Regions from separate parts of the Colwellia sp. MB02u-9 genome, predicted to be linked through region 1. Evidence: riboswitches for the same ligand, from Rfam matches in the RefSeq annotation. Region 1 holds a riboswitch; each other region holds the start of a gene.

Region 1 (7,922 bases):
AAAGCGCTCGAAACTACCGTCATTGATGAAAACACCAGTGAAATCAGCATACATAGATATCAAATCAACCTCAGTGACATGAGCGTTGTTGAGTTAACTGATGTTGATATTACCAACGAACCGATAAAATTTATTCGCCTTAATGGTCGCTATTTTGTGGCAACCACCATTTTAGAATTTGCCGACGAAAACCTAATGCGTGTTGGCTTCGATGGCCCTAACGCCTTTTTTACCCAAGCCTTTAATGTTGCTGAACAAAATCAAACCCTATTCGCCTTAGACGTAAGCACTAGCGATGATTTAATGTCGATAAAGCGCTTAAATGTCAACGTGAATGATTTTGGCCGCAACCCCATCACCACAGAAATAAGCCACAGTTATCGACCTGAATTATTAGGTGAAAACGAGCAAATTAACGATTTCTATGTTACCGCTGATGAGAAAAATATTTACACGATTAGCCCAACAAGTGAATGGATAAGTTTTGATGGTACAACCTTTATCGACAATGGCGTGTTAAATAGCAATGCAGCCATGACTAATTTAGCGCTTGCGCATAGTGCTAATGATCGCCCTCACTATGTGAGATTTGACTCGGAAGTTGGTTTTAAAATCGATGTTTATAACGAACAACAAACCCTTGCTAACAGTATTGAGCTAGGTGAAAATCAACCCACCAAAATGTTAATTGCCAATGGTGATAACCGTGCAGTTTTAACATCAAGCAGTGCTGACAGCATAGATGTTATCACTTTAAGCCAAATTTCAAGCTCGGTTGAAACACTCGCCTTTAATACCACTTTTGGCAACAGCGCCATAGCAAAACAAACACTGACACTGTCAAATATTTCTGCTAATTGGCAAGCAACGGCCAGTGCACCTTGGCTGATACTAACACCGCAAAGTGATGACAATGGCGAGAGAATATTAATTGATATTGATACTAGTTTAATTACCGGTTGGGGCTTAATGACCGCCAGTATCTCGATATACGACCCCGCTAGTGGCACCACAAAAGTGATTACGGTTGATCTGGCTATTGATGCCATAAGGTTAAGTAGTAACTACCCGTCACTGGCTTTTAATAGTTTAGCCACCGAGCAAACACTCGTACATACCCTTGATATTTTAACCAACAGCGAAACTAATATCGCTTGGCAAGCCAGTACTGACGTTAGCTGGTTATCTTTATCAACTGACAGCACCAACAACACACTGACTATCACGGGCACACCCGCCAATATAGCGACTGACGGTGTTCATAGTGCGGTAATAACCTTATCACCGACTACCGCTGATACCGCGTTATTAGGCCGCATTAACGTCACCTTCAATAAAGGCGTCAATGATGCCAATGACCTTGATATCAGTAATATTAGCTTCAATACCTCAGGCCTGGTGCTAGATCCGATGCGACCTTACGTTTATATTGCTCAAGGCAATAAAATTAATACTTATCATGTTATTTCTGGCGCGTTAATTAACACCACAAGGTCACCATTAGTCGATGTCGATTTAACCAACTTAGTGATCCACCCTGACGGTTCAATGCTGTTAGCATCGAATAGCGAAACTTATTTAGATGAAGACGGGCTTGAAAAAACACGGATTAATCATTATCAATTTGACTTAAACAGTCATCAGTTTAATCAAATAAATAGTGACAAGATCACCATAGAATACCGCCCTCTGATGATAAAAATAATTGCTGGAATACCCCTTGTTATCACACAAACGTTGGAGTACGCCGACCTAAATTTAACGCGCCAATATTGGCTTCAAAACAATGCCTATTTCGTTTCAACCATTGCCCACGCCAATAGTGCAGATATATTTATGGTCTACAAGCAAGCAAGCACCTCACTTGAACGCTTTGCACTAAGTTATAACGCTTATGCCAGTGAAACGATATCAGTGATAAATGAGCCAGCCTATATCAATGCAGCCTTTACTAACTTATCGAGCTTTGCCATGAGTGATAACGGTGAGACGATTTATAGCGCTAATAGCACCAGCGAATGGGCAAGTTTTGACGGCACTATCTACACTGACAACGGCCGACTTCAAGGCAATGCTAATGTGCAAACCTTTAACAGCACCACAGATAGCGGTAACAACAGTTATTTCTATCGTTTTGATCCAACCTTAGGTATTACTTATAGTAAATATAACGCGGCTCAAGTAGAGCTTTGGTCAGAGGTTATAGCGGATGGCAGCGCTGAAAGTTACTTATTGCCAGCTTACCAACGCGTGCTGATTTATGATGCAGAGACATCAACCTTAAAGTTACGCTCTCACCCTTAGTTATAAGCTAAAAGATAGTGGTTGCTTTTACTGACCACATAAGTTGATAGGCAATGAACAAATAAAAAAACCGCATTTATGCGGTTTTTTTTGTGGTTTAAAAAATTGAGCTTAAAAAACTGAGCTTAAAAAATCTTTTTCTTCGTTTGTTAATTCCGTAAAAACATTAATATCGCTATCACTTTTGTCTTTTAAATTAATTTCATCCACCAGTATTTTTATTATGGTAATGCAAGCTTCTAAGGTCATTAAATGATTGCTATTATCTCTTCTGATAAAATCACCATCCCTAAGTAACCCTTTAATTAGTAATGCGTTTATTTCAAGGCTGCTATTTTTTTTCTGTGGTGTTATTAATACCAACTCATTCATAACCCTTTCTATTTTTGCATTATACATAGGAAAAATATTTAATAGATGAGAACAAATAGCCTTGCATTTTTACCTGGCTAAATTGGCAGAGAAAACCTGCTTGTTCTACAGACTCCACCACCCTCTCATTAAAAATTAGGATAAAAAATAATTATAAATTTTATAATTATTTTTTATCCTAATTTTCCCATGAATTAAGTAACAGATATTTTTACAAAAAATCAGCTTAATTACCCCGCCACTAGTCTATTTCTCCAACATTAACTTCGCCAGCCTGACATTTTTTATTGTTTAAAATGCGTTCAAAATGAGCGCTTATTTTTCTGATGTGACACTTTTGTGTTAATCCTTTCTCTTGCCTACTTTATGAGTTTACAAGCACTAGCGGTTCGATAACGACACTATAAACTGAGCTTGTACAATACAAGTTTTAAACTGTCTGAATATTCATCATAAGTAGCTAGTTTTAACATACACCATATTTGTGATACGGTAAGCCTAATAAATAATATAGCAAAGCTTAATTATCGATCAGTACAGAGATGTAACATAAGTCATTATCAGATAAACGCTTTTTATGGCGGTTATCTAATCTCGTTGTACTGTTTAGAAAGTAAATAAATTGCAAACCTATAAATAAATCGCAAACCTAGGGAAATCTAGGGACGCAAAGCTAAAGGGCCTGTAAAATGGTAGCCAGTTGCCGAGAGTGGATAAACACTTTTGTTTCCTGAGCTATTTTTTTATCTATGGTCTTCTTTATGAGGGCCATTTTTTTTGCCTGAATTTTGTAAAATTCGTTAAAGATAAAAATGTAGCAGGAATTATTTGATTCATATGAAAAATTACTTACAAGGTGTTATTGCACTATTACTTTGCACTTATTCCATTAGCAGCTTTAGTGCCTTTACGGTCACCCAAACAAGTTTTGGGGTAGATCTGGACCAACCGGTCACGCAAGACACTACCCTGGTCAATCAGAGCAACAAGCCTGTTCGAGTTAGGGTCGACTTTGAAAAACCGCCATGGGCTAAAGCCAAGTATTACTTGGGCGATCAATTGGTCGCTTATCCAAAAATAGTATTGATACCACCTAAAGGTCAGATCCAAGTAAGGATAGCGCCCAGAATAAAAAAAGACTTAGCTGATGGAGAATATGTTGCGCTACTGGTATTTAAAGAGCTGCCACCAAGAAAAAATTCTGGTCAAGTTACCATGTTGATGAACATAGGGATCCCCTACTATGCCAGAAAAGGTGAACTTAAAAGTGCTATGGATTTTGAAAATTTACGGATGGTAAAAGCCGATGAAGGTTATCAATTACAAGGTGAGCTTAAAAATGAGGGGAATTATTCTTATCCTCTTAATATTGCTGTTAAGTTTTACCAAAATAACGCATTGATTAAAGAAGAAAACTTTAAAAAAGGTTTCTATCGCGAGCAGCTGGTTAAGCTCAATCAATCGATAGCGATGAATACAGATACTGATTATGTAGAAATTGTTTTTGCCAATGACAAAATTGATTTTTCTAAAGCATTTAGCTTTGTTCTTTAACTGCGCTAAAAGTGCGTAAATTCGCTGTAATATTATTACTTTTTTCAAGCTGCTTGGCCGCTGAAGAAGGGTCTTTTTATATCAATGGTGAGGCGGTTAAAGAAATATCGCTCTGGCTTGCTGTTACAAGTATTGATTTTGGCGATGTGTACCGTGATAGCGAGGTAGACAGTGTAGTGGTTGATTTTACGGTGAATGCCGAGAGTGGCTATGACTATACCGTCGAAATAAGTAATGACGACAACAGTAATGTTTTACAAGTGTCGCGCACGGCCAACACAGGCTATACAACAAATACCATGACTTATGTAGCAACAGCAAACGGGGCTGACCAAGCCCATGAATTTTATGTAGACCTTAGTACCCGTGATATGAGCAGCGATTTGTCTGCGACAATTACGGTACTGGTGGCCTACAACGACATCCCCGAATAGGCTTTCTTTGATAAAAAGGCAGTTTATTCATCATCAAAGCAATACAAGTGAGATAAAAATGAAAAAATTATTATTAGCAACATCAATACTAGCCATCTCTTCAACAGCAATGGCTGCGAATGATTCTGCGACCTTAGATGGGCAAGTAAGCGATACCTTAAATGTTGTTGCTCATTATGTAACACCCATTTCTGTCACGGTAGATACAGCAACAATCGACTTTGGCGATGTTTACACTGACTCAGTTATTTCAACTGAAGCGGTTATTGCTACCGTCGTGGGTGAAGCGCTAGAAACATTTAGTTATACAGTTACAACTGATGGTGCATTGGCTCTTTTAACTGGTGATACGACCGGTTCAGCAATAGGTTTTGTGGATACAACTACATCGCAAGCTCTTACTTTTAATGTTGGCCTAGATACCGCTAATGTGACAGAGGCTGATGTTAGTGAAATTATTACCATTTCAGTGAATTATGATGCTATCGCTGATACAACGGTGACTAAAGTTACAAGTTAAGCATAAACTTAATCATTATTCAGGCAACTTGATAGTTGCCTTTTTTAACCTGGTTACCAAGCAATGAACAAATTTTTATTTTTATTAGTGTTTATTTTTGCACCTTCGGTTTTTTCACTAGAGATTGTCGGCGTAAAAAATGCCCAATTACAAGACCTCTATCTTTATAACGGCAGCAGGCTGAAGGTTTATCCTGAAGAGGGTGTGCTTATCACCGTTGAAGGCAAAGCCAATAAACAGGTGAAATTGCAGATCAAAACCAATGGGGTCGTGTACCTTACTCCTGGTGTCAGGATTGAAAACCTGCAGCCTAAACAAAAAATCATTACTTTAAATAAATATGGCGAAGGCGAATTTACAATTGGTTTTTCACTGCTGGGAGAAAAAAATATCAGCGGTAAACATAGCAAAAGAATTAAATACCAAGTTGACTATCTTGATGGTGATTAAGTCTTTTAAATTCACTAAAAGCACTGAATATATTGGGCTACCCACACTCCAAGTAACCGTTGTTTAAATCAAAGCACTTTTTTTTAATAACCTATAAGCGACCTTCCTTGCAAAAGTCACTCTACGACGCTAGCGCTTTTAATCTCTTTTTTTTATACCTTTTAGCGCCTGCGCTTTTGCAGTTTACATACGTTTTAGCGGCCTAAAAATGTTGCTTAAATTTCCTGATAGCCTAGTAATGTTTTTTTCGGCCATTCAAAAAGTGCCCACAGGCTTAATCAGTCCAGTTTTCCTCATGCTATACAGCTTGCTTTTTATTCATCCCACTTTCGCCAATACACAGGATGAGTATTTTGACGATATGATCACCCTCAAAGTTGGTCGCTACCTAAAGCAAGAGTTCTACGAGGTCAAAAGTGATTATGATGGCGGCATTTATATTGCAATCAAGGATTTTATAGCCTTTAGTGAATTGCGCGAATATAGCAAATTGTCCATTGAAGGTGAAAACATAAAACTCTTTATGGCAGCTAGTCTCTTTCCAGATAGCAAAGCAAGGTATATAACAAAAAAGCTTACTAATCTAAACACCATCATCATAGATGGCCAGATCTATTTGGACCCTCAGGGGATCAGTGAGCTGCTGCCTATTAAGGCGGTTCAGTGGCGGGCAGAAAGTTACACTTTAGTAATATCACCCGATTTTAGCCTACCCCTAGACTACCGGATTGCGGCACAAAGAAGAAAGCGAGGTATCGAAGAAGAGAAAAACAGTCAGTCTGCCACACCAGAAAAAGACTTCTTTATGCAAGAGGACAGAAAGCTCATCGATTTTGGTATGCTTAAGCTACGCTATGACATTAATGATATAAGTAGCTACTTTAAAAATGGGGCAGAGCAAAACAAGGGAAATGTTGACATTGAGTATAGTGCGCAGCTACTTTATGGTGATTTTAATATCAGGCATAGCCTTTATCCCAATAAAAACCTCGCTAATATTAGCCTAAAATATCCTTATATTTTACAGGATAAAACGCTCATTATTGGAGACAATTATATCCGTGGCAATAACCTGCTAGGCTACAACAGCAACATTCGTGGCTTATCCATTAGTGACAACGATTATACCGTGACGCGTTCCGGACAAAACGTCACTATTAGAGGGAGAGCAGCCGCCAACGCTATGGTTGAAATTTATCAAAATGGTAAGGTCGCTGACTATCAGCGTATCGAGGGAGTCGAGTATGAGTTTACCCTAGAAATGAGAAGTCAAAACGATGCCTTTACAATAAAGATATTCGACCGAAATGGTGTCTTACTAACAGAAGAAATTGTCAATGTAATGCAGGGTAATGACTTTTTAAGCGCGGGAGAGTGGGACTACAACTTTTTCTATGGGCAAAATCCACAAGCAGAAAATAAGGCTTGGGATGATCGAACCTATGGGATTGCCTACGGTGTAAGCAATAATCTCAGTTATTACTTTGACTATTATAATACCCGCAATGAAGACACGCTTTATCAATATGCTAAGCATAAACTAGCATACCGTTTTTCAACTTTATTTGTCCCCTTAGTGGCTAACCTTTCTTATTATGACTCTCTTACAGAACGAAGTCAGGGCTATATTGGCGAATTGAGCAGTGAAATTTTTTCCCATAAATTATTCTACAGCTATGAGCGTTTTAGTCACCTATTGGCGCAAGATGAAAACAAAGACCGCTATCAACAAGTTGAGATTAGTGGCAATTATGGCCGAAGTGATTATTTTTTTAGGTTTTCAAATAAAAAATATCAAGACCATACCGAAAATATATATAACACCGGCGTAAGTTATGATGTTAACAAAGTACTGCGCATTAAAGCAGACCTTGGCAAAACGGTACAAAAACAGAGCGAGCAACAGCATAACCACACAGTCAAAATAGATGTTGATTATAATGAGGGAGATTTTACCTATAATCTCAATGCCAACTATAACCAGCGCCGTGAGGCTAAATGGCAATATATCGCTAGGCTAAGAAAAAGACTACATCAGCAGACAAACTTTGCCTATAGTGTTGAGGTAAATTATAACAAAAGTGATCATTTTACCCTCGGTATAACTTTTGAATATAAATTTAACGATTTTTTCAAGATAGACGCGGATTACGATAGTAAAAGAGCTCAGCCGCACAAGGTCAGAGCGAGTTATGAAACCGTGATCAATATGAAAAAACCCTTTCTAACCAATCACGCCAAATATCCAGATAATGGTTATCTCGAAGGAAGAATTTTTGTTGATAAAA
Region 2 (7,922 bases), on a different contig from region 1:
CGAGATTCGTCTAGCAACCGAAGAAGACTTATAAAAAACGGCATTGATCTGCTCGCGATCCGTATTGGTGAGTTTTCCTTGCTCTAAAACAGCAATAAGTCTACCTGCTGCAATATCTTCATTGATCATAAAGCCGGATAAGCAGGCAACGCCATTTCCAGCAAGTGTTAGTTGACGCACGGTTTCACCGCTGCTGGCGGTCAAATTCGGTTCAATATAGTCAATCCCGGCTAATGGCCAGCGGTTTAATACTTTTGAACCCGTAAAACCAATCAGGTCATGGCAAGATAAGTCGCTGACTTTTTTTGGCACACCTCTTTTAGCGAGATACTCAGGGGAAGCCACCATATACAGCAGACTTTTTCCTAACGGGCGGGCGTGTAAAGTGGAATCGTTTAATTTACCGATGCGAATCGCTAGATCGGTTCTTTTCTCCAATAAATCCACAAAACCTTCATTAGAGGTGAGCTCGAGTTGAATGTCAGGGAACGCTTTTTTAAACGATTGGATAAGTGGAACAAGTTGATGAAATACAAAAGGGCTTGCCGCATCAATGCGCAACCTGCCTGCAGGTAATTCTCCACGAGAAATAAGCTGCTCTTCGGCCTGACGAATATGTAACAGTCCCACACGGACAGACTCAACAAACTGCCGCCCTTCATCAGTCAGCTCGATCCGCCTTGTAGTGCGGTTTAAAATGGTGACACCTAGCTGTTTTTCAACTTTGCTCACCGCGCGGGACACTCTAGCGACCTGAATATCTAAGCTATCAGCTGCAGAAGAAAAGCCGCCACTGTCGATTACCGTAAGTAGGATTTCTAAATCATCGGAACGAGTCAGCACGTTTTTTCTCTTCAATCTCAAAGTTTATTTTTGCAATATTAACAAAAGTAATTTGTTAATAACACGGTTTTTCACGACTTAAAAATCAACAATAATGCGCACATCAAACGAAAACACATATTGTGTTCCAATATTAAAGCAGAAAAAGAGAGAAAAATAATGCCGTTAGCATTACTCGCATTGGCGCTCAGCGCCTTTGCCATCGGAACGACCGAATTTGTCATTGTAGGGTTAATCCCCACCATGGCACAGGATTTAAGTGTATCATTGCCTTCCGCGGGGCTGTTGGTTAGCCTGTACGCAGTGGGTGTTGCCATTGGTGCACCTGTTTTAACCGCGCTGACAGGGAACTGGAACCGCAAGCATGTATTGCTTTGTGTAATGGCGCTTTTTGTCGCGGGTAACTTACTGGCGTGGCAAGCTCCCGGATATGAAACACTGATTGCCGCTCGTATATTAACGGGTTTGGCGCATGGTGTGTTCTTTTCAATAGGCACGACTATTGCGACAGGTTTAGTCTCAAAAGACAAGGCGGCGAGTGCGATTGCCATCATGTTTACGGGCTTAACCGTCGCACTGGTGACGGGCGTTCCCCTGGGGACCTATATTGGCCAAACGTTTGGCTGGCAGGCAACCTTTTTAGCGGTGGCACTACTCGGTTTAATTGCACTTATCGGCAGTGCGCTGTTAGTGCCCAATAACTTAAAGCAGGCAGCGGCGACTAAGATTTCCGCGCAATTGAAAGTACTCTCGGAGCCTCGTTTACTCTTGGTATACGCAATCACAGCGATTGGTTACGGCGGATCCTTCATTGCCTTTACCTACTTAGCACCTATTCTGGAACAAATTTCTGGTTTTGATTCAAGCGCTATCGGTCTGATTATGTTGGTTTATGGAGTATCGGTTGCTGTAGGTAATATCTGGGGCGGAAAAATGGCGGATAAAATGGGGCCAATTAAAGCGCTAAGCATTATTTTTACAGGCCTTGCTACTGTGCTACTGGTGTTCAACTTCACTGCGGTGAATCCCATTGCAGCGGTAGCCACTATTTTAGTTTGGGGCGCATTTGCCTTCGGTAATGTCCCTGGCCTACAAGTTTACGTCGTAAAGCTGGCTGAAAAACATACACCTGATGCAGTTGATGTTGCATCTGGTCTTAACATTGCCGCATTTAACGTGGGTATTGCACTGGGTGCGTGGGGAGGCGGTTTAATCGTCGAACAAGCAGGACTAATGAACACACCTTGGATTGGCGCGATTGTGGTGTTATTTGCGCTGGTGTTAACACGCTTTAGCGGCGCATTAGACAAGAAAGCGCAGAAGAAGGCATTGATGACGCGAACTGCTTAATTCTTAATAGAGTCTAACCACATCATCATTAGAAGCGATATTTATAAAAATACCGCTTCTTTTTTTTCGCATTTTTTATACTTTAATGGATAGATAGATAGTAATGGCAACTGTTTTTATTACCGGTGCAAACCGTGGATTAAGTCTTGAATTCGTAAAGCAATATGCATAGCGAGTGCCACCCTAAGGGGTAGACACAGAGATGTGTCTAATGAACATCCATTGGTGGTCCAAAAGATACTCAGTCACCTGAAGGCAAAAAATGTCGAAGTCGTTGAATTATTAGCCTTGAATTATTGGCCTCATATAGCCCCCACAAAGTAGAGCGCCGCCTCAGATAAGACTGTTTGAATCAAAACCGTTCATCATAAACAATATTCAGCGCTGGTTTTAACAACAGCAGAAAGTGCTTGTTTTGAATGCTGAATTATATGAAAACCGTTGAGTAATCGACGATAAACAGCCAACCTTCACTCCCTTAAGAATATAAAATAGATGTCAAGATGGAAAATATGAGGCATGATGTATTTTGATTTTATGAAAAATAATGTCTTATTTTACCTATACACAATCCTGCCCACGCCCACCAAAAGCACTATTTACATTGGACTTGATTAGGGGTTTTTTTCTTCACCTATCAACACGATGAAAAATGTGGAGTTTACTAAATGTCTGATATGCGTACCTGTGAACGTTGTTCTGATTCATATTTTTATAATTATTATAGCGACAACTCTGGCATGCTTTGGAAGTACTGCCATAGTTGTCGCCGCAGCCTTTTGGATCAGGAAGACCGACAAAATCAATCTAGGTTGAATGCGCAATTCAGGTACGCATATGGCTGGGGCTACAATATAGATTTTGAGGTCGCTACATACCGCTATGTCCTGAATGAAGATGGTAGCCTGACATATAGCTGCAAGCCAGATTATGGCTATGATTCTCGAATACGGGACCTTATCATTCAAGGCTTTTTAGCTAGGTTGAAAGACGTAGGGATTATCGGCGCAACAAGCCAATATATGCTTGATATGGCCTATAATGCCGGTGCGGATGGGAACTGTCATGATAGTTTCAGTATTCGACATGAAACCAAAGAATTTGTTTTCTTCTTTACCGCCTACCCAAAAGTACACTTCGTCTTTAACGATGCTGGAGACGTTATTTCTATGATTTATCCGCCATTTCAAGATGCAGATATGAAAGCAGCATATGGCAGAGGATGCGCGGACTATATCAAATTAAATGCAGAAAAATGCCATGCACTTGCTGAGCAGCATCAAAAAGAGGCTCTTTTAGCTAAGACGGCTGAAAAAATACGTGAGCAATATTGGGTTCATGAAGATGCTATAAAGTATTTTACTCGATTAAAATATGTCATTTACGTGCCTTGGACCGCCATTTACTTCATGGCGTTAGCAGGGGTGGTATCCACCTTATCATATGACGTTTCACAGGGCTGGTGGCCTGAAGCATGGCGAGCAATTCAAAAGATATTTTTCTTCATCATTACTTATTTCGCAATGACTATGCCTTCAAATATCATTAACAGCTGGATTAAAGACGCAAACAATGACCTGACCTTAAAAAAACAAGAAGCGCTACTGGCTATTAATGCGGAAGGTAAATATGTGGATTTTGACCATCTTGACGAACTATTCCCAATGCCATTGGACGAAGAGATTAATGCAAAAAAAGAAAATAAAACACTCGTTTTGGTACGTGATATCGCTATCGTATTTGCCGGACTAGAAATTGCAGTTTATATTTACGATGAGTATGTTTCTCCGTTTGTTTTTTAGTCGCTGCTTAAATAATATTTATAAAAATGGCAATTCAACCACTATTAATGGCTAAGTGTTAAAGGTGAGGTTAAGCGCATGATGGATAATTCGTTTTATTTACGCTGATAAAATAACTAAGAATAATCAACAGTCGATTTTTATCTACTTTTAGCACATGGTGGATTTAAAAGTAATGAGCGGTAAATTTACCGACCATTACTTTAACATAAGGTGAATTATTCTTGTCCGGTATACCAATACTTAACAATATCCTCTGCCGGTTTACCGCGGATAGATTGAGAGGTGTTAGGGAAACCTTCAAAATTGGGAGTTAACGTGGGTGAAAGCCAATAACCGGTGTGAATGTCGACGCTGTTAATCATAAAGGTATCTTGCTCTTCGATTGCTTGCATAATGCCTTCTATGCCGACTGATTGCACAGAAAAGTCAGTGACAAAACTTTCTTGAATACAACTGACTTCAGTCCCGTCTTCTAAACTTCCTGGGGTGCAGAAACCATCTTCTTTCCAGCCATTGAGAAAAAAGTCTTCACGACTTTGCACTTGAATAATAAGTGTTATCGGTAATTCTATATTTGACGTACCGTGCCAGCATGGTTGGTTAATATCACCACAATATATTTGCATATGCTGATTGGTCAGTGACTCAAAGGTTTTCTGCTTGATCAGTTCCGTTGTTAGCTTAGCATCTTCTTCGGCGTTAAATTGATTTCCGCAGCACTGTAACGCATTGATTAAAATACTATCTACTCTGGAAAATATTCGTTGATCATTAATTACAGTCCCTATTTGCCCCCAAGTAATCTCACCGTCAAAATTGGCTCTGATATCATCGATAATTTCGGCAAACCGCTCAATATAATATTCTTTTAATTCGTCGGTATGCAAGGTGACCCACATCGCGTTCCAGTCAGCAGAAATACCTTTTATAGCTATTTTTTGGGCATGTTTTGCCTGAATAATCATATTGTTTTGATGGGCATCTAATATGATTTTAAGCTTGTCCAACGTGAGTTTCTCACCTTGCTCAACAATAATATCGCCATCGACATTGTTTTGAGTAAACTGCCAAGAAAAATAAATATCAATGTCGAGCAAACGCGCTTGCTCAACAATATATTCTACATATTTTTTAGGCGTATGATAATTAGCTTCGGCGACTATCCATGGTTCTTGGCTATCGTTCCACTGACCATAATTGTAAACCCAAACCCTTTGTGCACCAGAAGCATTCATTGCTTGTAATGCTTCAAGATACATTAATTTTACATATTCATCTCTGGAACAATTATCGCGTTGAGACTGGGATAGGCCATCATAAATCCAACTAGGGGAGTAGTCTTTAAAACTAATACCTCTGACTATATGGCTAGAAAGTTTACCTCTGGGGGAGGGGGTTTCAAATTTACCCTTATATAATTCAGGGTAGTCAGCAGAATGAGGATTGACGCATGAAGCCGTTACAGGTGACGTGGCTACAGGAGGCGTTGTTACTGGTGGTGGATTTGAGACGGTATCGCTACTATCACCTCCGCCACAGGCACTTAGGAGAAAAATAACAACGAATTGAATAAAATACTTGTTTGAGAAAAACATCCACAACCTCTAATAAATGATGTAATTAATAAATCACAGTAAAGGTTGTAAAAATATCCATATAAATTGCAACCCCACGACCCTATGCAATGCACTTAGGCTGGTAGCTTTGCGTCTATTAATTTTCATTAATAGTTGCCAGTTATTTCACGAGTCTACTGTAAGGTAAGATAAAATCAAGGTGATTTATACTCGTCATTAAAAGTAGTAGCTCTAGCGATTATAGAAATAAAAATTATGGAATAGATTGTTATCAAGGGTTCAATTTCACAGGAGAGGTTGAGCGGATGATCGATGATGTTGATATGTTAGTAGTCGTTAAAATGACAACGAAGCAATAAATGCCGTCAAAATAAACCATAGATAGGCATTCCGTATAGCTTTACCTGAGTTAAACGTATAAGTCTGTCAATATTTAGGAAACTTGTTACAATGCTATTTTTGATTTTAGGTGGTCTATGAATAACAGTAATGAGCCTCTACACGGCGTTAAACTTGAACAGATTCTAACCGAGTTGGAGAAGGAAGTTGGTTGGGATAAGATGGGTGAGTTACTTAATATTCGTTGTTTCACTAATAAACCACGTCTTAAATCAAGTTTAAAATTTCTTCGTACAACCCCTTGGGCGCGCAGTAGAGTTGAAATTTTATACCTAAAAACATTTTGTAGTAAGCATAAAGCAACGGGGAAAGTAATCAGGGGGATACTCTCTCAGAAAACAGCCGTATCAGAAACGACTTCCACCAAGCCCGCCCCCTTTGTTTGGCCAACATAGGACAATTAATAGACGTGATTTAAAGGATTCGACTATCACTGTTTACAGCGCTAATAAGCAAAGCAGTAACGAGATAATCTACCTTTATTTTGTCAGCGCGACTAAAGAGGTCCTATTCAGTATGTTGTTTTTGCGACAGTCCCGAAATTTCAGGGATTGTCTGCCATCGCCAATAAGCCTGCGGGATCAGGTCTTTGATGTATGACCATCGATATTTCCCTTAGCGTTTAACGTTTATGACTGACAAATTATCAGATTAGGATAAAAGTATATATCCTAATCTCGCATAAAAAACAAAGCATTAGAAAATTTATCGCTACGTTATCCCTACATTATAGCTGCTACCTTCCGCTTAACGCCCTGAGATCTTTAAAAAGCAATGCGCCACCATAAACCAAATAAACTCACATAACCTGTTGTGAAGTGAACGAGTTCACCTTGGTCAATCACCATTACTAATGGCGTAACTTGCACACCTAACGAGTTAGCTATGCGATTATTATCGTCGTTAATGACATTAAATTGATAACTTTCTATTTCCATATATTTTTGTAGTGTCTCATTATTACCAGATTGCATGGCAATACTGTAAACAGGGTAATGCTGTGAAATAGTATCTATAGAAGGGCTAACAAAGGAACAAACTGGACACCAAGTCCCCCAAAAGTACACCAAGATGGGTTGTTCAAAACTTAGCTCCTTTAAATTAATGGTTTTATTATAGATTGTCTTTCCTTGTAGATCGGGCAGTGATTGTCGATCAATCCCCCAAGTTCGCCACGTATCTACAGCAAAACTCGTGATGAGAAAAACGATGACAATAAAAGAGATTTGTTTTAACCACGACTTCATTTATTGCCTCTCCTACAAGACTATTTTTTTAATTATTTTCACTTTTCGTTGAGAATAGTTTCCATTAAGACTAACTATTCTAATGTTTTCAATGCGAACTGAAAAGTCGTTAGCAATAAATAATTCTTAAGGCCAAATGGCAATTACTTGGAAGATTTGCTTTAACGGTACTTACGCCACAAAATTGACCTAATTTAGGTACAAAGCCATCATAATAAATAGTCTGCTTCGCCGCTACAGCTGTCATTGAAGGATCCTCTTATTTGTGACAACTCAGTTCAGTAGTAAGGAAATCCTAAATGATTCAATTTGAATTTTTTAAGTGGGATGTTAGTTTTACACAGTTAGTGCTAAAAAATAAAAACGACTTGAAACCTTGATATATGAAACAAAACCTTACAGTCTTTGCAGTTGTGTTGTTAGATTATAGAAAATTAAGTTAATAAGGAATCAGATCATGAATAAAATTTTTTTAATGGCTTTCATTGGAGCGGTGACGTTTTTAGCCGGTAGTGTCTGCGCAAAAGAGGTAAGTCTTGAAACGGGAGAAACATTTCGACAGGGAAACCTCACCGTCACCTGCGGCCTAACCTTAACTGAGGATGTACCGCAGGCGCTCAAAGACTGTCAGTACTGGGACGATTTTAATAAAAAGTGCCTGTTTGAAAAAAAGACTTATACATACAAAAATCTCCAATGCG
Region 3 (7,922 bases), on a different contig from region 1:
ATTTTGACGTTAAACTTTATTTTCATATCCGTAACTATTTTAAAGCAAAAATCATACCTACTATTTAAATTAACAAATGTTTTATGGATATTTTAATGAGGTTTTAATGGGAATTATCAATTTACGTCGTTTATAGCCATAGCTAGTTGATGCAATTGTAAAGCAAAAATAAAATTAAATATTAAGTTAAGTAACCGTTTTTAAGCGTTTTTTTATAAAAAAATAATAAAATACTTTAGACAAAACAGCCTGCACAAGGCTACACTTAGCAGGCAAATACGATGTAAACGCTTTCAATTTGTTCTATTTTGCGTTTTATAGCAGCCTCATTTGAATGTGCCGGTGAATATACCAATAATGCCATGGGTATTAATTATAATTTCAACCAGTACAATTCTGCAACTTTCAGTTTCATCACCTTCGAAGGAATACATGTGACAGGTCACTTTGAATTACTCGCTATATTGTCCAGTGCCGTTTTAATTGTTTGGCTTTTTCGACGCTTGCAATTGCCGGCGATTTTGGCGTATTTAGTGGCAGGTGTGTTGGTGGGTGACCATGGCTTAGCTATCGCTCAAGAACATGTTAATTATGAACATTTTGCTGAACTCGGTATTGTATTTCTACTGTTCACCCTTGGGCTTGAATTTTCATTACCTAAATTAGTTTCTATGCGGCATCTGGTGGTTACTGTGGGTAGCTTACAAGTGATTATTTCACTGGTGTTATTTATGTTGGTGGCGATGTTTCTAGGGCAAAGCATTGATGCAGCAATAACCATAGGCGGTATATTAGCACTTTCTTCTACTGCTATTGTTATTCGCCAGTTAAGTGAAAGCGGTGGCATGAAGAAAAAGTCAGGGCAATTATCTGTGGCAGTGCTGCTGTTTCAAGATGTTGCGGTAGTGCCCTTGTTAATTATTATCCCTTTATTAGCCCAAGGCGGCGATTCTTCTTTTATTATGGCGTTATTATTTGCACTAGTTAAAGGAGTATTTGTTGTTTCACTCTTATTATTCGCTGGTAAATGGTTATTACCTAGATTATTCAATTTAGTTGCTCAAGTTAGAACTGATGAATTATTCGTTTTAACCACATTACTGGTGACCTTAGTCGCATCAGCATTAACGCAGTGGTTCGGCCTTTCGATGGCGTTAGGAGCCTTTTTAGCGGGTATGATGTTAGGAGAGAGCCAATATAAACATCAGCTTGAAGCTGACATTAGACCCTATCGTGATATTTTACTGGGTTTGTTTTTTGTCACGGTTGGCATGAAGCTAAATATCAATGTTGTTTTTTCCTCTCCTTTGATCATTATTTCGCTGTTAGTCTGCTTTATGGCGATTAAAGTGTTGGTGATTGTTTTACTAGCAAAACGGGCTGGAGAGTCTTCTAAAGATGCTTGGGCTGCCGGTATTATGTTGGCGCAAATGGGTGAGTTTGGTTTTGTTTTAATTGCTTTAGCTAGCCAAGTTGAAGTGTTACCTGAAACCACAGCATCTATCTTACTGGGTACGGGTGTGCTAAGTATGGCAATAACGCCTTATATGATCAGTCATGCGCGCGGCTGGGCACTTTGGTTGAGCCGTGAAAAGCCACTGGACAGCCAAGTGTTAGAAGAATTACCTCAAAGTACCACACTCAGTGATCATGTTATTATTTGCGGCTTTGGCCGTATTGGACAAACCGTTAGCCGCTTCTTAAAACAAGAGTCGATCGACTTTGTCGCTATTGATATTGACCCCTTACGGACAAGCAAAGCAAGAGAGGCGGGCGAAAACGTGCTTTTTGGCTCTTCTAGGCAGGCTGAATTGTTGCATGCTGCACAGTTATCAAAAGCTAAGCTGGTTGTTATCGCTTTTGGTGAAGATAAACAATCACTTGATGTTATTCAAAAAGTACGTTCTTTATCCCCTAACGTGCCTATTTTAGTGCGTACCCGCAACGACGATCAGTTAGACGAATTACATGCGGCGGGTGCAAATGAAGTGGTTCCAGAGAGCCTAGAAGGCAGTTTAATGCTAGTGTCTCAAGTTTTGTCATTATCAGGCGTGCCTTTTTCTCGCATTGTTCGCCGTGTGCAAAAAGAGCGTAAGAACCACTACAATCATTTACATGGCTTCTTTCAAGGCGAACATACTGATATGAGCCCTGATAGTATTGACCGTATTGAATTTGCGCATGCGATTATATTAGCCGATGATTCTTTTGCTAATGGCCGTTCAATTGCTTCATTAAAACTAGGTGATCGCCGTGTTATTGTGGTCGCATTACGTCGCAATAACATTGAAAGCGAAGAGCCTGACGTTGACACGATATTACAATCACAAGATACCTTAATTGTGCGTGGCAAACCCAGACGGGTAGAGCGAGCTGAACGTTTTGTCCAAGAAGGGCATTAGCTTATTTGACGGTAGTATCAGTTGTTAAAGCAAAAAGCTTGTTTAAGGCTTTTTAATTAACATGGCTTAGATATCAAGAAATTGGCGAATTTTAGTTTCTTGCTCAAGTGCGTCATTAAAGCCGAGGTTTATTAACTCCTTACAATAGTTTTTTTCAAACAATAAGTAGCTGACTAAGCTAGATTCCGCGTCATTGCTAACCCCCATGCTGCGTAATAATAGTCGAATCGACAAAGGCAGTTTATCGTAATATTTCACCGCAATATTGTTAAAGTTATGACTAGGGTTAAGCAGATAGGATTCAATGTTTTTTAAACCGGAAATGTTTTTTTTCTTTGCATCTGGAATTAGCGATAAGGTGTTGTTAACCCTCTCCATGCGTTCAATATCACTTTGCAGGGTATCTGAAAAAACAGAATCAAGTAAGTGACTTGCGATTGCCGCTGTTGTTGGTGGATGTGGGTTATTTTCAACCGCATGAAGCGGCTCTTTTGGTTGCTCGACACCAACAATAAATATTTTTTCTGCTCCTAAGTGGATGGCAGGACTTAACGGAGACAACTGGTGAACTGAACCATCGCCTAAATGATGGCGTTGTATTCTTTCTGACGGAAAAACTAACGGAATGGCCGCTGATGCCATTAAATGTTGGCTGTTTAATTGCGTAGGCTCGCCCCGTCGCTTTGCTCTAAACCAAGGCGAAATAGACGCTTCTGATTGAAAAAAACTAATCGAGTCACCGCTGGAATAACTTGATGCTGTCACCGATACTGCGGAGAGATAACCGCGTCTAATATTGGTATCTATTCGGCTAAAATCTACTACGGTTTCAAGCAGTTGTCTAAGCGGCGCGTTGTTTAATAAGCTTCGGGCACTTTTATTGGCATAATCTGCCTGAAAGTTACCTAAAACCCCACCGATTAAGTGACTAAACACACGTAGGGGATCGGTATGATAAATTCTTTCAGGATCGAGATTTTTCCAGACCCACTCCAACTTCTTGACCGCCAATTGAAAACAGGAGGCATAACAAGCTAATGCGGTTGAGTTGATAGCACCTGCTGACGTACCACAAATAATTGGAAAAGGCACACCATGATTGCGTGGCATAAATTTAGCTATCGCAGACAAAACACCGACCTGATAGGCGGCACGTGCGCCTCCACCGGTTAATACTAAAGCGTTATTACTGTTGATGTAGCTACGTTTATTCGTCATTAATTAAACCGATGTTATTAAAGTCGAGCGTGATTTTAATCAGTTTTCTATAGGGTGGCTAGTTGAAATGAATAATATTTGTTTGCCAGTGCAGGTTAATAGAAAAAAGGCCAGCAAATGCTAGCCTTTTAATGACACAAGAATTATTGACTAGTAAAACATTTAACTGATAGCCATTGAACTTGTAGTCATTGAAATAAAAAATTTCTCATGTACTTAATTCAATGGTTATCAGTTTGAGTTAAACGTCTACAGGAAAATAAACCACTAACCACCAACACGTTCGTTTGCAGCGTCGATTAATGGTTGCGACCCATGTTGAATAAGGGGTAGATTTTCAGAAACAACGTCTCTTGGTAATTTTCCAATCATCAAAGAGCCTATCTCAACTGAACCCCTGGTAGCAGCAAATTCTAACAAGTTTTGACCATTACACTTAATATCTGAAAAAATATCACGAATTCTTAATCTATTCGCCTTTAAGAATGAACGCATACGTCTTTTGTCGTCTGCAGCAACATACTCACATATACTTAGTGCAATGTCAGCAGCTTGCGCTTTTGGCGGTGATACAATAGACGTCATTGTTAAAGCAGTAATGGTAGTAACTAGTAATAATTTTTTCACTTTAATAACCTTTTATAATACAAATAGAGTTAATAAAAGAAAAAACCACAGGATGTACCTAATAACACGGTGACTCCGCTGTCATAGATAAAGATAGTACTATCCTTAGACCGGTGGTTTTGCGTAACACGTTTTCGCGTGTTTTGCCTTTTCTTTGTTAGTGTAATTATCACTAAAGTCGTAGTTAATTGCAACCCAAGGGTTACAACTTATTGGTATTTAACACCTAGTTGACTTAATTATTTTACAAATGGCGATTTTATAAGCTTTACCTATAACGTTATTGATTTTGAAGATGTTTTTATAGAAATGTAGAGCGTTAATTCAAAGGTTCTAGACGTTATCCACAGTAGCTATTTTGTGCAACTAATACCTTGCTTGACGGTTGATATTTAGGGGCGGTTTGGCAGTATGAAGTTGTGTTACTAAACCTGGTGAATTTTGTGGAGAGGGGAGCAAGTTAGAAGCATGGCGGTAATAGCAATCTCACTAATTTTCTGATTATTTACCAAGTTAAAACACCCCTCTACTGCGTTACTTACTTAATAATTAGAGCGACTAGTTATCAAACAAATGTCTTGTATTTCGCTTTTTGATCTTCGTATAGAGAAGACCAGTTAATTAATGCAACAGGTGAAATGCATTTTTAGCTTAAATCGTAATAACTAATTAAATATTAATATTTTTCATAGATCAATATAAGCGATGACTATGATGGGACTTCGGCGAATTATAACGCCAAACTGAATACAAAAAGGGACCGCAGCCCCTTATTTTATATGTTTTTATTAATTATCAACTGCAGGTTATCACTTTATAATTGCATCTCAGGCACGTCGCCTTCAACAACAAGTTCACCTTCAGTTAATGATATTATTTCTGCGACTGACACGCCAGGTGCACGCTCTAATAAGTAAAACTTACCATTTTTTATTTCAATAAAAGCTAAATCAGTTAATACCCTTTTAATACAGCCTTTACCGGTTAACGGCAGCGTACAATTACTTAACAACTTAGACACACCATGCTTAGAGGCATGGGTCATGGTCACAATAATATTGTCTGCACCGGCGACTAAATCCATCGCACCGCCCATACCTTTAATTAACTTACCAGGGATCATGTAAGAGGCAATATTACCATTTACATCAACCTCAAAGGCGCCTAAAACGGTTAAATCAACGTGACCGCCTCTGATCATGGCAAATGATTCTGCTGAATCAAAAATTGATGCGCCTTTTGCCATTGTCACTGTTTGTTTACCCGCATTGATCAGATCGGCGTCAATTTCTGCTTCGGTGGGAAATTGTCCCATGCCTAGTAAGCCGTTTTCAGACTGCAGCATGACTTCGATCCCTTCGGGAATATAGTTTGCCACTAAGGTTGGAATACCTATACCTAAGTTAACGTAGTAACCGTCTTGTAATTCTTGTGCTACCCGCTGTGCTAGTTGTTCTCTTGTTAAAGCCATAAATTACTCCTTACTAACACTGATTATTCTGAGTCGCTACGAACAGTGCGCTGTTCAATGCGTTTTTCGAATGTACCTAAGATTAAGCGATTAACATAAATGCCCGGCGTATGAATGTGATCAGGGTCTAGTTCGCCTGGCTCCACAATCTCTTCTACTTCTACTACGGTTATTTTGCCTGCGGTTGCTGCCATAGGATTGAAGTTACGCGCGGTTTTTCTAAACACTAAGTTGCCATAACGATCGGCTTTCCACGCTTTTACAATAGCGAAATCGCCTTTAATTGCCGGTTCTAAAATGTAATGCCGCCCGTCAAATTCACGTTCCTCTTTGCCTTCGGCTACTGGTGTGCCATAGCCTGTCGCCGTAAAGAAAGCCGGAATACCAGCACCGCCAGCACGCATTTTTTCTGCTAAGGTGCCTTGTGGTGTTAATTCAACTTCGAGTTCACCGTTCATCATCTGACGTTCGAACTCAGCATTTTCACCTACGTAAGAGGCGATAATTTTTTTTATTTGACGGTCAGGCAGTAAAATGCCGAGACCAAAATCGTCTACACCGCAGTTATTTGAAACCAGGGTTAAGCCTTTAGTGCCTTTACGCTGAATTTCGCGTATTAAATTTTCAGGAATACCACATAAACCAAAACCACCAGCAATTACGGTCATATTGTCTTCAAGACCGGCCATTGCTTCTTCATAGCTTGACACTACTTTGTCAAATCCTGCCATTATTTACTCCTCAATATTAATGTTTAATTTATATTTTATTCGCTGATGTAGGTAATGCTCACTATCAACGCCAGGTAACTTTTTAGTTAACTTTTTAGTCTATATTTTAGATTATTTTGCACGATAGGCTATCGAGACTTTTGATAACGGCGCCTTGCCTAATTTGTCGCTAATAAACCATCCTGCAGCCAGTAATTTGTCAAAATCAATATTAGTTTTTATACCTAAGCCATTGAGCATATATAACACGTCTTCAGTGGCGACATTGCCTGATGCACCCTTAGCATATGGGCAACCACCAAGACCTGCAATAGCACTATCGACTACCTTTACGCCCATAGCAAGCGCTGCGTAAATGTTGGTCAAAGCCTGTCCATAGGTATCATGAAAGTGCACAGCCAACTTATCAATGGGGACTTTAGCACTAACAGCCTGTAACATTTTTTGGACACTGGCTGGCGTACCAACACCAATGGTGTCGCCAAGTGATATTTCGTAACAGCCCATTTTATATAACTTTTCTGCAACTTCGGCTACTTTTTCTGCTGCAATATCACCATCGTAAGGACAGCCAACGACACAAGACACATAGCCACGCACACGAATGTTGGCGGCTTTTGCAGCTTGCATAATGGATTCAAAACGTTGCAAACTTTCATCAATCGAGCAATTAATATTTTTTTGACTAAAGGCTTCTGATGCTGCGCCAAAAATAGCGACTTCATTAGCATTCACCGCCATTGCTGCTTCAAAGCCTTTCATATTTGGCGTTAATGCGGCGTACGTAACACCGCTTTTGCGCTTAATACCTTTGAAAACATCACTAGAAGTGGCCATTTGTGGCACCCATTTAGGCGAGACAAAACTGCCGCTTTCAATGTAGCTGACACCGGCGTCAGCTAACTTTTCAATTAACGCTATTTTATCTTCTGCGCTAATCTGTAGCTTTTCATTTTGTAGACCATCACGTGGACCCACTTCAACTATTTTTACTGAGTTCGGTAATGAAAATTGAGCAATATCAGTCATTATGCTTCCTCTGCGGTAAAGGCGATTAATTCAGCACCACCGTCAACCATATCACCATCTTTATAATATAGAGCATCTACAACACCATTACTTGGCGCGCGAATGGTATGCTCCATCTTCATTGCCTCCATAATCATCAAGGGTTGATTGGCAATCACATTATCACCGGCTTTTATTAAGACTGACACCATGGTGCCGTTCATGGGCGCAAGTAAACCACCATGGTTATCATCAGCACTATTATCGCCACAGTCTGGCAATATATGGATAAAATTAAACACACCGTTTTGATGGAACAGGCTAATTTGGTTAGCATTTTTTGCAATCGTTGCATGACTGCGGTAGCCGTCAATACTGGCGTATAACGTCTCGTTTTCAATACGACCTTGACAGTCAACGGTTTGGCCATCAACCGAAATTAAGTAATAACTACCACTACCTTGA

What was found. A riboswitch is a leader RNA that binds a small molecule or an ion and turns the genes downstream of it on or off. The one in region 1 is predicted to bind cyclic di-GMP.
Region 2: it holds a riboswitch for cyclic di-GMP, as region 1 does, so the genes downstream of both, H4J65_RS01240 (hypothetical protein) here and H4J65_RS03420 (molecular chaperone) in region 1, are expected to answer to the same signal.
Region 3: it holds a riboswitch for cyclic di-GMP, as region 1 does, so the genes downstream of both, H4J65_RS02420 (DUF3718 domain-containing protein) here and H4J65_RS03420 (molecular chaperone) in region 1, are expected to answer to the same signal.

The regions. Positions count from the first base shown of each region.
Region 1 covers NZ_JACGVF010000069.1:182,694-190,615, reverse strand. Annotated here, with positions in the region: gene H4J65_RS03430 (hypothetical protein) at 1-2,304, shown strand, start outside; gene H4J65_RS03425 (hypothetical protein) at 2,416-2,676, opposite strand; cyclic di-GMP riboswitch class I at 3,309-3,384, shown strand; gene H4J65_RS03420 (molecular chaperone) at 3,514-4,230, shown strand; gene H4J65_RS03415 (hypothetical protein) at 4,242-4,664, shown strand; gene H4J65_RS03410 (hypothetical protein) at 4,723-5,184, shown strand; gene H4J65_RS03405 (hypothetical protein) at 5,248-5,634, shown strand; gene H4J65_RS03400 (hypothetical protein) at 5,843-7,922, shown strand, end outside.
Region 2 covers NZ_JACGVF010000063.1:54,130-62,051, reverse strand. Annotated here, with positions in the region: gene H4J65_RS01255 (LysR family transcriptional regulator) at 1-843, opposite strand, end outside; gene H4J65_RS01250 (MFS transporter) at 1,003-2,193, shown strand; gene H4J65_RS01245 (hypothetical protein) at 2,862-3,995, shown strand; gene H4J65_RS01240 (hypothetical protein) at 4,214-5,593, opposite strand; cyclic di-GMP riboswitch class I at 5,658-5,743, opposite strand; gene H4J65_RS01235 (VF530 family DNA-binding protein) at 6,052-6,369, shown strand; gene H4J65_RS01230 (protein disulfide oxidoreductase) at 6,739-7,221, opposite strand; gene H4J65_RS01225 (hypothetical protein) at 7,679-7,922, shown strand, end outside.
Region 3 covers NZ_JACGVF010000068.1:31,529-39,450, reverse strand. Annotated here, with positions in the region: gene H4J65_RS02430 (cation:proton antiporter) at 435-2,402, shown strand; gene H4J65_RS02425 (patatin-like phospholipase family protein) at 2,469-3,620, opposite strand; gene H4J65_RS02420 (DUF3718 domain-containing protein) at 3,888-4,205, opposite strand; cyclic di-GMP riboswitch class I at 4,313-4,405, opposite strand; gene H4J65_RS02415 (3-oxoacid CoA-transferase subunit B) at 5,062-5,718, opposite strand; gene H4J65_RS02410 (CoA transferase subunit A) at 5,742-6,449, opposite strand; gene H4J65_RS02405 (hydroxymethylglutaryl-CoA lyase) at 6,561-7,478, opposite strand; gene H4J65_RS02400 (acetyl/propionyl/methylcrotonyl-CoA carboxylase subunit alpha) at 7,478-7,922, opposite strand, start outside.